DNA from 2 places in the Priestia sp. 179-F W1.4 NHS genome. Region 2 is predicted to be linked to the other one. Evidence: a T-box and tRNA genes for the amino acid it is inferred to sense, from the RefSeq annotation. Region 2 holds a T-box; the other holds one or more tRNA genes.
What was found. A T-box is a leader RNA that pairs with one kind of tRNA and senses whether it is charged. The one in region 2 lies ahead of trpS (tryptophan--tRNA ligase), so its partner is inferred to be a tRNA-Trp.
Positions count from the first base shown of each region.

Region 1 (8,043 bases), on a different contig from region 2:
GTCGGAGCCCTTGTTATTGGGCAAGCAGCAGTTCAAGCGGGAATCGTCTCACCAGCTATGGTTATTATTGTATCGATTACAGCCATTGCTAGCTTTGCCACACCGTCTTTCGATATGGCTATTTCAGCGCGTTTAATTCGTTTTTTATTCATACTGGGAGCGGCTACATTCGGCTTCTATGGCATTATCCTTATTCTTTTAATGGGGGTTGGACACCTATGCAGCTTACGTTCATTTGGTGTTCCTTACATGACCCCATTAGCACCCTTTATTCCTGCAAGCAATGAAGATACATTGCTGCGGTTACCTTGGTGGACGATGAGAAGAAGACCTAAATTAATTAGTGATAACAAAGTTCGTCAAAGCAAACATCAAAAGCCTGAGCCTCCTTCTTCAAGAGGTATGATTAACCAGGAACTTGAAAAAGGTGATCAAAATGAAACGTAAAAGTTTATTTTTACTGGTAATGACCATAATGATGGTATTGCTTACGAGCTGCTGGAGTAAAAAAGAATTAACAGACCTTGCATTTGTATCGGCAATGGGCATTGATAAAACGAAAAACGGACGGTATGAGCTTACCTTTCAAATTATTAACCCGGGAAACGTAGCTGGCTTACAAGGGGGCGGCGGTACCCAAAATCCGCCTGTTACGATCTATGCTGCTTCCGGTGATAATTTAGTTGAAGCAAGCAGACGCGCTTCAGCTAGAATTTCCCGAAGACTTTATTATGCCCATACCAACTTAGTCGTGATCGGAGAAAAATTAGCGCGTGAAGAAGGAATTAACATTCTTATTGATTCTATTGATCGCGATCCTGAGTTTCGAATTACGACTTCCTTAGTAATCGCCAACCAGTCAAGTGCTGCTGATTTGGTAAAAGCACTAACGCCTGTCGATAAAATTCCAGCAAACAAAATTATGAAAACGCTGGAGTTCACTCAAAGAAAATGGGGAGAAAATCTAAAGGTTTCCTTTCAAGAAGTGATGAGATCTCTCGAATCTCCTGGAGGAGAAGCACTAGTCTCGGGTTTTCGTTTAGTTGGAAATCCTAAACAAGCAGAAAAATTAGATAACCTCCAGCAAAGCGCACCAGAAGCTACCCTTCGTGCTTCTGGCATTGCTGTTTTTAAAAATGGAAAGTTAATCGACTGGTTGTACAATAGTCCAGCCAGAGGCAGCGTTTGGATTCTTGATAAAATACAAGGAACCGACATTAATGTAGACTGGAAAGGAAAAAAAGAAGCGCTTGCTTATCAAACAGTTCGTCAAAAAACGGATGTATCTGTAAAAATGGTAAAAGGAAAACCTTATGCGTCCGTTCACACTCGCGTAGAAGGCGATCTTGGAGAAGTGGAGGTCCCTGTTGATACACGTCAACCTGCTGTAATCAAAAAAATGGAAAAAGCTGCAGGTGAAGAAATAAAAAAAGAATTACAAACAGCTATTAAACAAGCTCAGACAGACAAAGTTGACATCTTTGGATTTGGAGAAGCACTAGCACGCACGCGGCCTAATCAGTGGGAAAAACTCAAATCAGAATGGGATGACGTTTATTTTCCAAAATTAGATGTAGACGTTACAGTAGAAGCTTACATTCGCCGAACAGGTCTGCGCAATAAATCGTTTCTCTCTAGCGTAAAAGAAAAACAACAATGAGGTAAGGAGGTTCTGGCTATATGGAAAAAGCAAAAATCAGCGCCACTCAGTTATTTATTCTCATGGTTTTATTCGAGCTGGGAAGTGCTTTATTAGTTCCTCTTGCAATGAGAGCGAAGCAAGATGCATGGCTAGCTATTTTAATTGGAATGCTGTGCAGCTTTTTTTTCTTCTTAGTCTATCATAAGCTCTATTCCTACTATCCGGACCTCCTCCCTACAGAATACATGCAGAAAATTTTAGGTAAGGCACTGGGAACACTTCTTGCATTCGTATATATTGTCTATTTTTTATACGATGCATCACGAGTTCTAAGAGATTTCGGAGAAATGCTTCTTACTTTTGCTTATCCCGATACGCCTTTATTTATTGCCAATGCCTTATTGATGCTGGTCATTATCTATATAACCCGAAAAGGAATTGAAGCGATAGCGAGATCAGGAGAGCTTCTGTTTATTTTTATGTATTTTCTAGCTATTGCAGGCTTCATCTTAATTATTAGCTCAGGATTAATTGATTTTAAGAACTTGCAGCCGGTATTAAAAGAAGGAATACTTCCTGTTGCCAAAGTTGCTTTGACCGAAACGCTGTATTTTCCTTTCACGGAAGCTATTGTATTTACTATGCTTCTTCCTTACTTAAGCAATCCCAAAAAAGCAAGTGTGACCATGCTATGCGCAACGGGATTAAGCGGAATTAATCTAATTATTACGATGATCATTAACATTAGCGTGCTTGGAGTTGATCTGACGACAAGATCACAGTTCCCTCTTCTTAGTACTGTCCAAACGATCCAAGTAGCTGATTTTTTAGAGCGTCTAGATGTATTTTTTATGTTCGCTATGGTGATTGGGATTTATTTCAAAGTTAGCATCTTGTTTTATGCTTCTATAATAGGTACAGCTACTTTATTTAAAATTAAATCTCCTTCCCGTCTAGCGTATCCTTTAGGCATCATTGTGTTGTTTTTGTCGATTACAATCGCTAGTAATTTTCAAGAACACCTTTACGAAGGATTGCACGTAGCGAGATTTCTTTTGCATATGCCGCTATTTTCTATCATACCCCTACTGCTTCTGATTATCGCCTTTTTGAAGAATAGGAAGAAGCAGCACAGATAGTGTATCTCTACTAAATAGAAAAAATGGCGTTAAAATTATTGAGGTGATGTGCGTGTATATATGGTTTTATGATCATTTTGTTAATACCATCTTATTTCCGCTTACTTGTATCATGCTAGTGTGCCTGTCATTAGGACTGTATGCATACTTTAAATTAAAAAAAATGAAAAATTGATACTAGACGGCTATTTTTCTCATTCAAAATAAGAAAGATACAACAAGATAGAAAGCAACTGTTATTCCCGCTGCAATTAAAGCTGGCTTTAATTTATACTTGGCATATTCAATAACAGATAAATCTAATATTTTGGCGATGGTATTCGTATCGTCGCTTAAAGGTGAAGAAAACGCTCCAAAGGAACCGCTCGCAAACACCGCACCGATAATTAACGGCAAAGAAAGATCTGCAGAACTTGCAAGCGATACGCCAAGCGGCATTAAAATCCCCCACGTTCCCCAAGCAGATCCGATAAAGTAAGAAATAGCGGCTCCAAAGATAAACATGAACGGAGTGACAAACATTTGAGGAATCCACTTAGAATGTGCCGTCACGAAATTTGAAAAACCTAAGTCTTCTGTCACAGCGGATAATCCCCATACTACCGATAACAACAAAATAACGGACATCAAGTCATTGCCTCCTGTGATAAAACCATTAAGCAAATTCTGTAATGTAAAGCGCTGAAACAAGAAAAAAATGAGGGTAATTAACGTAGTCATAATTAAAGCTACTACCATCGCTTCTAACACGTCTGCTTTAATAAATGCTTCAAAAAAGGTGTGACTCTTACGATGTCCACTCCACCATGTTAAAAGTAAGGTAAGTGAAATCACAACAAGTAAAGGTACTAACAAATTCCAAGGCTTAGAAGGCAAATCCTTCGATACGCAAGGATGACAATCATGCCAATCTTTTTCGTCTTCTTCCTCGAGCTTCATAGGAGCCGTAGACGTTGAATGATGAAAAAAGCTGAAATAAATCCCTACTAAAATAATCACAATCGAAAAGAAATTATAAGGAATGCTTTGAATAAACAAAGAATAAGCGTCTTGTTTTATGCCTTGATGATCAATTGCCATTTGAATGATTGAGACCATATATCCTACAAATGCCGTTGCCACGGGAATTAAGACGATAACAGGAGTAGCAGTTGTTTCAATAACAAACCCTAGCTCTGCTGTCGTCATTTTCACTTTTTTCAGCAGCGCTCTCATAATGGGCGCGATCGTCACAAAACGAAAGGTGGGAGCACTGAATGTTCCAATGGTTGAAACATAGGTTAAAATAAGAGCTTTTTTTCTTGTATCAATTCTTTCTGCAGCTGTTTCCACAAAACCTTTAACTCCTCCAGCCATCTTAATCATTCCGATAAGCCCTGAAAACGCGTATAAAAAGACAACGATTTCTATATTACTTTTATTTCTAAGAGCTTGTACAACGTAGTGAAGTAACTTTTCAACACCTCCGACAATCGAATGATCAATCAAATAAGCGCCTACTAATAAGCCTAAAAACAACCCTGGTAGCACTTGTTTGGTGAAAATAGCTATTGGAATAACAATTAAAAACGGTATAATTGAAAACCAACTAGATTCCATAGGACTCTCCCCCTATCTTAAAAACCATATTAGACGTCTTCACGTATCGTTCATTAGCTTTTAATGTAACCCCAATAATATGTGTATATTCACGAAAATAATACGTATAAGCAGCACTGATTGAATAAACTATTTCTAATTAAAAACAGCATAGTAAAAATCTTTATTTCTACAACAAAAAAAGCAGTTTGCACATGCAAACTGCTTTTGAAAAGAAGCGGAAGACGAGGTTCGAACTCGCGACCCCCACCTTGGCAAGGTGGTGTTCTACCACTGAACTACTTCCGCGCAATATATAAAAGTAAAGATGCGGGTGAAGGGACTTGAACCCCCACGTCATAAGACACTAGATCCTAAGTCTAGCGCGTCTGCCAATTCCGCCACACCCGCGTGTGAATTGAAAAATAACTCCAAAATGGCAGGGGCAGTAGGAATCGAACCCACACTGACGGTTTTGGAGACCGTAGTTCTACCTTTAAACTATGCCCCTAGAAATGATTTCTTCAAAAGAACCTCGTTTATTGACGACGCTATATTATAATAAAACATATATGGAATTTCGTCAATAGGTCTTTTTATGAATCATGACTAGTACTGGCGACTTCAAAAAAACTGTGAGGCATATCACAGCTTTTCACACTTCCCACTGCCAGTTGCAGCACCTTTTATCCTCTACCATTTATTTTTATAAGCTTTCTGCAAAAGCACTTTTTTAGGAAAAGTGCAGAACTATACAAAATGTCTCCAAAATCGCGTGAAGACTGAAAGAATATGGAGGAGTGCAGATTTTACGGGAGGCACGTTTTTTTGAGAATCCGTATTAAAATCCACAGGTTCCCCCTCATTTCCCACAAGCGTACTGTGAGAAATTTTAGTTTCAATAGCCCCTGTTAGCTCGGCTGCAAATTCTTCACTATCTATCATAACCATAGATTCAGTATTTAAAAATACAGAACGTGAATCTAAGTTAAAAGAACCAACTGCACTCAAACGCTGGTCGTAAACAACGGATTTCCCGTGAACGGAATAAGGCTGTTGATATTCATAAAGCTTTGAAGCCGCTTTTATGACGCGATTTTTCACTCCTAAGTATGCAGAAAAAGCCATAGCATTCGGAGTGGACGTAATAGAATTCGTTAAAATAATTCTTTGCACTTTAGATTTTACTGACTTATCTATATACTGTTCCATCTCTTTTGTTGGTACAATATAAGGACTTTGAACGACAATGGATTTTTCAGCTTGCTCGGAAAGCTTAATAAACGTTTTCCATATAAAAGGGCTTTTATTCATTCTTTGAATAGGGTTTGTAATAAAAGAAACCTTTCTTGTAGGCATCGTTGATTCTCTCCATACAATATAAGGATGGACAAAGGGGTCGTTTGCTTTTTTGGCCTCTTCGTATTGATCTATTAACAATTTCTTTCCTGAAAGGCCACGAAATTGTTTAGTTTTCTTGAGCTTTGGAAAAGCTTTGCGCGTATACGGGTGGTTCCATAATTTCTCTACATACTTCTCCATTGAAAGAATGACACTATTACTTTCTTGCTTTGTATTATAAATCAGCACATCACGGTCATAGACAAAATTTTCATCCGGTTGACTGGCCAAGTATTTATCTCCAATATTTCGTCCTCCACTAATACCTAATTGGCCATCGACTACTATTATTTTATCGTGAAGACGGTTATGCCATGTCCAAGGTTTAAGAATAGTAAAGGGCTCATAGTACTTTAATTCAATATTATTGTGGAAAGCTAGAGCATAAAGAACATTTTTTCTCTTGCCTTTTAACCCATGAGAGATCCCGTCTAACAGCACTCGAATACGTATACCTCGGTCCGCAGCTTCGAATAAAGCACCCATAAGTAAATCCGACGAACGACCTTTGCCGATGGAAAAGTAAGCAATATCAATTGTATGCCTCGCTTCTTGAATCATCTGCATCCGAACAAGTCCTGAAAAATAACCGTTTTCCAAAAGCATAACGCGGTCTGTGGACTCTTTCTTTCCGTAAAAATTCTCAGTATTCATTACTTTTAAGTCTTTTCCCTTGTGCAAAGGGACATAAAACAGTACCACTGCAGTTACGAATACATATATGAAGTACAATACGACAATCATTATTAGTATATTTATTAGCATGTTTCCTGTCACAATCCCTTTCCATTCTTATCGTTCTGTTTTTATTAGGATTCTTACTTTTTTAACTTCTATACCTTTTAAAATAAGAATGGAACGATGGATTATTTGTTACACTACTGTTGATTTCCGTGCAAGCCTTCGCCTTGCCCTCCAAACAACTGCTAGAAGCCATTATATACACGAAACCTACATTCACTCTGCCAATAAAAAAAAGCAGAAGTTCATTATCTTCTGCTTTTGCAATTTATACCCTATTATGAACCTGCTCTAAGTCTAAGTAAAACAGCGGCTCTTTTATTGATTAAGGTCGTTTTCCATATCTTTTATGTCTTGCTGAAACTCAGTTAAACGCTGAAGCTGTGTTTCAGAAGCATTTTCAAGCGCATTTTCGATTTGCTGAGAGGCTTCGTTCACTTCACCTATCGCTTGCTTCGCTTCATGTCCATACGATGCATCATTTTTAGCTTCATTTGCCTGTTCATATGCATCTACTGCTTCTTTATGCCCCTGCTGTGCTGCTTGAAACGATTGTTGTTTATCTTTGTTATATGGGAATTTTTTCATCATAGTGCTCCTTTCCATTTGTTCACTCTATAGTGTGGCATTTTTCCACTTATTCATACGACGTTTCAATAGGTTGAAGCTGCGTAAATATTCTGCATAACGAATTCCTTTATTATTTAAGAGCGTCCAATGATATCTTTTATCCCTTGAAATACTTTCTATATTTTACATAAATGTATAATCACTTTCTTTAGCGGACATCATACGAATAGCTTATTTGAACGTCAAAATATATTGGGGTTGACTGCATGCACTTGTTTCTTTCCTTTTTGATCATTTGTGCAGGAATTATATGGATGGAAATAAAAAGATTACCTCAACCCTCTCATAAAAAGGAACGGAAAATTTTTATTGTATTCATGACAATCAGTATGATGATCGCTCTTGCAAAAATCTTTCGACTGCCTCTACCGAACCCTTCTGATTGGGTAGAAGCAATGTTTCAACCTTTAAGTCACTTATTATTCCGTTGGATCACTTAATTCGTGTATATGGCAAAAGGATGTGCTCATTTTGCTTAATGAAATCAATATTTCGGCTGCGCAATTTCGCAAGCTAGTAACTTTATATAGCATCGGAAGCACAATTATTGTTGTGCCTGCTGCTATTACGGCTGATGCTCATCAAGACGCCTGGATTGCAGCACTTTTCGGTGTAGCATCAGGAATTGGCTTAGTTTTGCTTTTTACCTCACTAGGAAAAATGTTTCCAACGCTTACGCTGATGGAAATGAACGAAAAAATTTTAGGTAAACTGTTTGGAAAGATTGTTTCTGCTGTTTTTGTATTATCCAATTTGTTTATCAGCAGTCAAGTTCTTTACTATGTAGGGAATTTTCTCACTACACAAATTCTTCCCTACACGCCGCTTACAGCCATCCACATTGCATTTATGGGTGTGGTTATCGTAGGAGTACGCCTAGGAATAGAAGTTATTGCACGAAGTGCCGAGATT
Region 1 covers NZ_JBIQFF010000003.1:411,410-419,452, reverse strand. The annotation lists gene ACH0CI_RS17365 (spore germination protein) at 1-447, shown strand, start outside; gene ACH0CI_RS17360 (Ger(x)C family spore germination protein) at 437-1,660, shown strand; gene ACH0CI_RS17355 (GerAB/ArcD/ProY family transporter) at 1,681-2,781, shown strand; gene ACH0CI_RS17350 (Na+/H+ antiporter NhaC family protein) at 2,980-4,380, opposite strand; tRNA gene ACH0CI_RS17345 (tRNA-Gly) at 4,597-4,668, opposite strand; tRNA gene ACH0CI_RS17340 (tRNA-Leu) at 4,689-4,770, opposite strand; tRNA gene ACH0CI_RS17335 (tRNA-Trp) at 4,797-4,870, opposite strand; gene ACH0CI_RS17330 (phospholipase D-like domain-containing protein) at 5,110-6,504, opposite strand; gene ACH0CI_RS17325 (hypothetical protein) at 6,820-7,089, opposite strand; gene ACH0CI_RS17320 (hypothetical protein) at 7,386-7,571, shown strand; gene ACH0CI_RS17315 (GerAB/ArcD/ProY family transporter) at 7,594-8,043, shown strand, end outside.
Region 1: it encodes a tRNA-Trp, which carries the amino acid that the T-box ahead of trpS (tryptophan--tRNA ligase) is inferred to sense. The anticodon was not compared.

Region 2 (8,043 bases):
ATTGCGCGAAAGAAGTTTGTAAAAAATAAACTAGCCATGATAAGTTTGGCTTTCATGATTGTGATTACGCTTCTTGCCATTTTTGCACCGCTGCTTACAAAAGCAGATATTACACGTATCGACTATATGGCGATGAATGCAGCGCCTTCCAATGAGCATTGGTTTGGAACGGATACAAATGGTCGAGACGTATTTGCACGTACATTGTATGGAGGAAGAACTTCGTTACTGATTGGAGTTGCTTGTACAACACTCGTTATTTTAATCGGAACTCTTATTGGTTCGATTGCGGGTTATTACGGAGGCAAAGTGGACCAATTCTTAATGCGTTTTACAGACTTTGTCTTAAACTTTCCGCTCATTGTTTTTGTTGTAGTGTTAAATACAATTCTAATTGGAAAAATCTCAGGCGTTTGGACGCTCATCCTAGTTGTTAGTTTCCTAAGCTGGGGAAGTACGGCCCGGCTGGTGCGAAGCAAAGTCTTGGCTGAAAAAGAAAATGAATATGTGCTTTCAGCTGTTTCCATTGGGTGCAGCCCGTTTAAAATCATCTTCAAACATTTGCTGCCAAATGTGTTTTCAACGATTGTGGTTCAAGCCAGTTTGCAGATGGCCATCCTTATCGTGTTTGAGTCAGCGATTAGCTTTATCGGTTTTGGCGTGCCGGCTGATACGCCGAGCTGGGGGAATATGCTGACAGAAGCAAGGGAATCAGATGTGCTGCAGAATAAGCCTTGGATGTGGGTTCCGCCAGGTTTAGCTATTACATTTACGATCCTGGCTATCAACTTCATTGGTGAAGGATTAAAAGATGCTTTAAATCCAAAATCTCTTCGTTAAAAATCTATCACAAAAGTGTGATAGATTTTTTTAGGTTTGTCAGACCTCCTGACAAACCTATTACTATAGAAGAAACTCGGATTTTTTCTGCTTATAGGGGTGGATATAGTTCATGAAGCCTGTAGCAATCATTAGCACTGGCGTTATGTCTGAGCTTCGAAATAAGTGCATTTGCATAATAACCAAAAACGAAGGTATTTTACAATTAATTTTTAGAAAAATAACATCATTTGGAATAAAAATTCCTTTCTCTGCCTATACTGATGGATAACAAACAGATAGTAAGTGAGGGGTAAATTATGCTATATCTTCATGATGTATGGGTTAATTGGTTTGAAGGCGAAGAAAACGGTTATAATGTGTGTCATTTCCATGAGTGGAGAAAAGACGATTGTGTAGAACTGCTCGATCAAGCACCGTTATTAAAAGTAAATCCGCTTTTATTTCATTACATTGAAAATGATCTTTCCGAGCTACCTCAACAACTACTACAAGATGTCTATCAGAAAGCATACATTCGGAAAAATCATGAGCGCACGCAGGTTGAATATTGTTTTATTGTTACAGATGGAACGAATATTTTAGCAATTGATACGATGGGCTATCATATCCCAATTCGAAAAAGCCGCTTAATTCCAAGACAAGAACAGTTAGTTTATGAGATGATTGCGGATCAAGAAGAGCTAGAATATAAGTTCAGTGAAGACGAGCTAACTAAAAAAGAGCATCATATTCTTTCGCCGTCTCCTGAAACGATGAGAGGGCTAACACGTAAAGAACGTCAGCTAAAACAGCTGTTATTTATGGCACTTGATCAGCTACATACAACAAAAAATACAGCTCAAATCCGCTACTGGTACACAGAGTGGAATCCAACGAAATACGAAGACATTCAAGAGATGCCGTTTCAAGACGTATGGAATCAGCTATACGATGAAACGAAGTCAGGGTGGTCACCGAAACATAAATTATTATGCGAGCGCTTAGTAAAAGGACAACCTTTCTTTGAAAAACTTTGGGAAATTGAACAAGAGCCAAAAGTGAATTAAAAAAACGACTGCATAGCAGTCGTTTTTTTTTTAACGTTTACGGCCAATTCCCATTGCGTTTCGCATTTTGCGAAGCATTTTATTAGCCGTTGCATTTGCTTTATCGGCACCTTGATCTAAAATATCATCTAACTCGCTAGAATCAACTAATTCATAATATCTTTCTTGAATTGGAGCAAGTGCTTCAGCTACTACTTTAGCTGTGTCAGCTTTAAAGTCACCATAACCTTTGCCTTCGTACATTGCTTCAATGTCTTCGATTGATTTATTTGCTAGGATTGAATAAATGCTTAATAAGTTTGAAATACCTGGCTTATTTTCTTTATCGTAGCGAACAATACCTTCTGAATCCGTTACGGCACTTTTGATTTTCTTTTCAATCGTTTTAGCGTCATCCAAGAGCGTAATAAAAGCTTTTTGGTTTGGATCGGACTTGCTCATTTTTTTCGTAGGATCTTGAAGAGACATGACGCGTGCGCCCACTTTTGGAATACGTACTTCAGGAATAGTGAAGATATCATTGTATTTTTTGTTAAAGCGCTCAGCTAAGTCACGCGTTAATTCTAAATGCTGCTTTTGATCTTCACCAACTGGAACCAAATCGGTGTTGTATAAAAGAATATCAGCTGCCATTAGTGGAGGATAAGTTAATAATCCTGCTGATACTGCTTCTTTTCCAGCGGACTTATCTTTAAACTGAGTCATACGCTCAAGTTCACCGATATACGCTACGCACTGTAACATCCATCCTGCTTCCGTGTGGGCGGGCACTTCTGATTGAATAAATAAAGTTGATTTTGCTGGATCAATTCCTACTGCTACATACAGAGCAGCAAGGCTGCGAATGTTTTTACGAAGTGCTAAACGGTCTTGAGGCGCTGTAATTGCATGCTGATCTACAATACAAAAATGACAGTTATAGTCATGTTGAAGTTCAACAAATTGCTTCATCGCTCCAATGTAGTTACCTAAAGTGATTGTACCGCTTGGTTGAATACCTGAAAAAATTGTTTTCATCAAATCTTCCTTTCATCTGCACATATATGATGCTAGTTTACGTATACAACATAAAAAGGCCCATCCGCTCCTAGCATAAGCTAGGGGCGAATGGACCGCGTTGCCACCCTAATTAGCACACATTATTGTGAACTATCTTTATTCATGTAACGTTGAGATCAACGTTCAAGCTTTGCACTTGAAAGCTCCAAAGTCCATTCTGCAGGTTTCAATGTTTGTTCTCACCAGCCACAAACTCTCTAAAAATGAAAATTCTGCATACTACTCTTTTTCACAGCTTTAATTATATAGTTATTCGTTATTATAACGCGAAAAAGCAGGAATTTAAACATCTTATCGCTAAAAAGTTTTATAAGACAATTTACTGGAATTTTTCTTCGGCAAAAAAAGACAAGAACCTTTTAATTAAAGCATTTCTTGATGAAAATTTGGTGGAGGATTTGGTAAAAATCTTTTATTTAGTATTTCTAATGCCTTTGTAATACTATTGTAATACCTATACTACAAAAAAGATTTTAGACGTCTGACAAGTAGGCACAATCCTTATAAGATAAGGTTTTTTCCCTCATGACAAAAAAATACCATTAAATAATAGTATTGCAATAAATTTTTAAAATATTTATAATAGGCGTAACAAACATATTTTTTACAAAGGTATTACAATTTCTTAATTTTTCAGAAAAAACAAAATAGCCAATGTTTTGTTTCAATTAGCGAATTTTGTAATGAATGAGTCTTCTACATATTAAGCGCATACATTGGATTTACAACATGTAAACAATTGATGACAGTTTCATAGGGTAGAAGAATAATTTTGCAGTGAGGTCTTTAGCACTCTACTACGTGAAAAAATAACTGATTATTTTGTATTGAAAGAGGATTAAGAAATTAGTGCATATCAAAAAAATATGGTTGCCACACAAACAAAATTTAATAGGGGGTAACACGCAATGAAGAAAAGGTTGTCAATTCTTTTCAGTTTGCTGCTTGTAATGAGCTTGTTTTTAGCTGCATGTGGATTTAACAAAGAATCTGGTGGCAGTGAAAATGCTAGCAGTGATGGCGGCGACAAGAAAAAAGAGCAAGAGCTTCGCGTAAACATTAAAACTGAGCCTTTCTCACTGAACCCAGGCTTAGCTAATGATTCAACGTCATCAAACGTATTATTACAAACATTTGAAGGTTTAACTCGTATTGGTAAAGATGGAAAACCTGAAAATGCCATGGCGAAAGATGTAAAGATCAGCGATGATCAAACTAAATATACGTTTACGATTCGCGACGATGCAAAATGGTCAAATGGTGACCCTGTAACAGCAAAAGATTTCGAATATGCATGGAAATGGGCGTTAGATCCTAAAAACGAATCTCAATATGCATATCAATTATACTATGTTAAAAATGCACAGGCTGCTAATGAAGGAAAAGGTTCATTAGATGATGTTGCCGTTAAAGCAACAGATGATAAAACGCTTGAGGTAACATTAGAAAACCCAACGCCATATTTCTTAGAATTAACAGCTTTCTATACGTACTTCCCAGTGAATACGAAAATTGCTGAATCAAATGAAAAATGGTACACAAATGCAGGCGAAAACTATACGTCAAACGGTCCTTTCAAGCTTAAAACTTGGAAACATAACGACAAAATTGAGTTAGTTCCTAATGAAAACTATTGGGATAAAGATGCTGTAAAACTTAAAAAAGTTGAAATGTACATGATCAATGATAACAACACTGAACTTTCAATGTTCAAAAACGGTGAATTAGACTGGGCGGGTATGCCTACCGGTCAATTACCAGCTGATGCACTTCCTGAATTAAAGAAAGACGGTTCATTAAACATTCAAGAGATTGCAGGTACTTACTGGTACAAGTTTAATACAGAACAAAAACCTTTAGACAATGTGAACATTCGTAAAGCATTAGCTTATGCAATTGATCGTAAAGGTATTACAGAACAAATTACAAAAGACGGTTCAGTTCCAGCGATGGCGGCTGTACCACCAACAATGTTTGAAGATAACAAAAAAGGCTACTTCAAAGACAATGATGTGAAAAAAGCAAAAGAATATTTAGAAAAAGGCTTGAAAGAAATGGGCCTTAAAGATGCTTCAGAACTACCAGCAATTAAGGTTTCATACAACACGGATGAAAAACATGCAAAAATTGCACAAGCTGTTCAAGATATGTGGAAGAAAAACCTTGGTATTAAAGTACAGTTAGACAACTCTGAGTGGGCTGTTTACATTGAAAAGTTACACCAAGGAGATTATCAAGTTGGGCGTATGGGCTGGTTAGGAGACTTTAACGATCCAATCAACTTCCTAGAGTTATTCCGTGACAAAAAAGGCGGAAACAATGATACAAACTGGGAAAATCCAGAATATAAAAAGTTATTAATTGACTCTCAAAAAGAAACAGACCCTAAAAAACGTCAGGCAATGTTGAAAAAAGCAGAAGGTATCTTCATGGATGAAATGCCAGTGGCACCAATCTACTTCTACACAAATGCTTGGGTACAAGACAAGCAGCTGAAAGATGTTGTGATGTCTGGTCTTGGAGACATTCAGATTAAGTGGGCTCATTTTGAGTAAGTAACATCAATTATGACAAAGGGTATATGGGGCCTGGTGCTCCATATACTTTTCTTTCTTGTGCGCGAATTTTGTAAAAATATGGAGGTGTGTCAGGGTGTTCAAATATATAGGAAAACGACTTATTTATATGTTTCTATCATTATGGCTGATCGTAACAGCGACCTTTTTCTTAATGCGTGCTGTTCCAGGAGGTCCATTCACATCAGAAAAGCAGCTTCCCCCTGAAATTCAAAAAAATCTAAATCAGTATTACGGTTTAGATCAGCCTTGGTACCATCAGTACTTTGATTACTTAACATCAATTTTAAAGTGGGATTTTGGTCCATCTTTCAAATATAAAGGCCAAACGGTAAATGATTTGATTAACGGCGGATTCCCTGTTTCATTCATGCTAGGGATGGAAGCTATTTTAATAGCGATTGCTATTGGCGTAGTACTAGGTGTTATTGCTGCTTTAAAACATAATAAGTGGCAAGATTACACGGCGATGGTTATTGCAGTTCTAGGAATCTCAGTTCCAAGTTTTATCATGGCAGCGGTATTACAATACGTTCTGGCTATGAAACTACAAATTTTTCCGGTTGCACGCTGGGAATCTTGGGCACACACGGTGTTACCAGCTCTCGCGCTTGCTTCAACCCCTATGGCGTTTATCGCACGATTAACTCGGTCGAGTATGCTTGAAGTATTAAGCAATGATTATATTCGTACAGCGAAAGCAAAAGGTTTAAGCAGAGGCGTTATTACAGTTAAGCACGCCATGCGAAATGCGATGCTTCCAGTCGTATCCTATATGGGACCTTTAGTAGCAGGGATTTTAACGGGTAGCTTTGTTATTGAAAAAATATTTGGTATCCCGGGATTAGGTTCACACTTTGTACTCAGTATCTCAAACCGAGATTATACAACGATTATGGGCGTAACGGTGTTCTACAGTATTTTACTACTTTTTTGTATCTTGCTTGTAGATATTGCATACGGCTTCATTGACCCTCGAATTAAACTTACAGGTGCTAAGAAAGGAGAGTAACTATGCAGCAACTTCCGAAAATTCCTAAAGAAATGTTTGAAACAGCAGGGATTGACCACGCTCAGGCAGAAAAGATTGAAAAACCGAGTCTTTCATTCTGGCAAGATGTTTTTATTCGTTTTCGCAAAAATAAGCTTGCTATGTTTGGTGTAGTACTAATGGTTCTCCTTGTTTTTATGGCTATATTTGGTCCATTGATGGTGAAATATGATTATGCAACCAATGATTTGCTGAATGCTAATCAGGCTCCATCTTCTGAGCACTGGTTCGGTACAGATGAATTAGGGCGTGATGTTTTTGCTCGTACGTGGGAGGGCGCTCGTATTTCATTATTTATCGGGTTAGCAGCAGCTTTAATTGATTTATTCATCGGCGTAGTTTGGGGAAGCATCTCTGGATACCGCGGCGGCCGTACGGATGAAACAATGATGCGTGTTGCGGATATCTTATATGGTGTTCCTTACCTTTTACTGGTTATTATTTTAATGGTTATGCTTGGCCAAGGGTTAGGTACGATGATCTTGGCGATGACCATTACCGGCTGGATTAACATGGCCCGTATTGTACGCGGACAAGTATTGCAGTTGAAAAACCAAGAGTACGTAATGGCTTCACAAACATTAGGAGCAACAACAAAGCGTATTTTATTTAAACATCTTATTCCGAATGCAACAGGTCCAATTTTAGTAACAATGACACTAACGATTCCTTCAGCAATCTTTACAGAAGCATTTTTAAGCTACTTGGGACTAGGCGTTCCGGCACCGCTTGCAAGCTGGGGAACAATGGCTTCAGAAGGCTTACCTGCTTTGGAATACTATCCTTGGCGCTTATTTTTCCCAGGTTTGTTTATCTGTTTAACAATCTTAGCGTTCAACGTAATTGGTGATGGATTACGAGATGCGTTAGATCCAAAACTACGTAAGTAAGGAAGTGAACTCATATGTCACGTTTATTAGAAGTAAAAAATTTAGCTGTATCATTTAAAACATATGGCGGAGAAGTTCAAGCTGTTCGCGGCGTTAACTTCCACTTAAATAAAGGTGAAACGCTAGCAATTGTTGGTGAGTCAGGATCTGGTAAAAGTGTAACTTCACAAACAATCATGCGCCTTATCCCGATGCCTCCTGGCCGAATTAAAAGCGGTGAAATGCTGTTTGACGGCATTGATTTAGCAAAGAAAACGGATAAAGAAATGGAAGCTATTCGCGGTAAGGATATCGGTATGATTTTCCAAGATCCGATGACTTCTTTAAATCCAACAATGAAGGTTGGAGCTCAAATTGGTGAAGTCGTAATCAAGCATTCCAAAGTATCTAAAGCGGAAGCGAAAAAACGTGCAGTCGAGTTATTAACGCTTGTAGGCATTCCTTTTCCAGAACAGCGTGTGAATCAATATCCGCATGAATTCAGCGGAGGGATGAGACAGCGTGTTGTCATTGCGATGGCTCTTGCTTCTAATCCGAAATTACTGATTGCTGATGAACCAACAACGGCGCTTGATGTA
Region 2 covers NZ_JBIQFF010000006.1:82,446-90,488, forward strand. The annotation lists gene opp4C (oligopeptide ABC transporter permease) at 1-840, shown strand, start outside; gene ACH0CI_RS22365 (hypothetical protein) at 953-1,111, shown strand; gene ACH0CI_RS22370 (YjbA family protein) at 1,140-1,889, shown strand; gene trpS (tryptophan--tRNA ligase) at 1,920-2,909, opposite strand; T-box leader at 2,986-3,190, opposite strand; gene ACH0CI_RS22380 (peptide ABC transporter substrate-binding protein) at 3,857-5,503, shown strand; gene ACH0CI_RS22385 (ABC transporter permease) at 5,601-6,536, shown strand; gene ACH0CI_RS22390 (ABC transporter permease) at 6,539-7,465, shown strand; gene ACH0CI_RS22395 (ABC transporter ATP-binding protein) at 7,480-8,043, shown strand, end outside.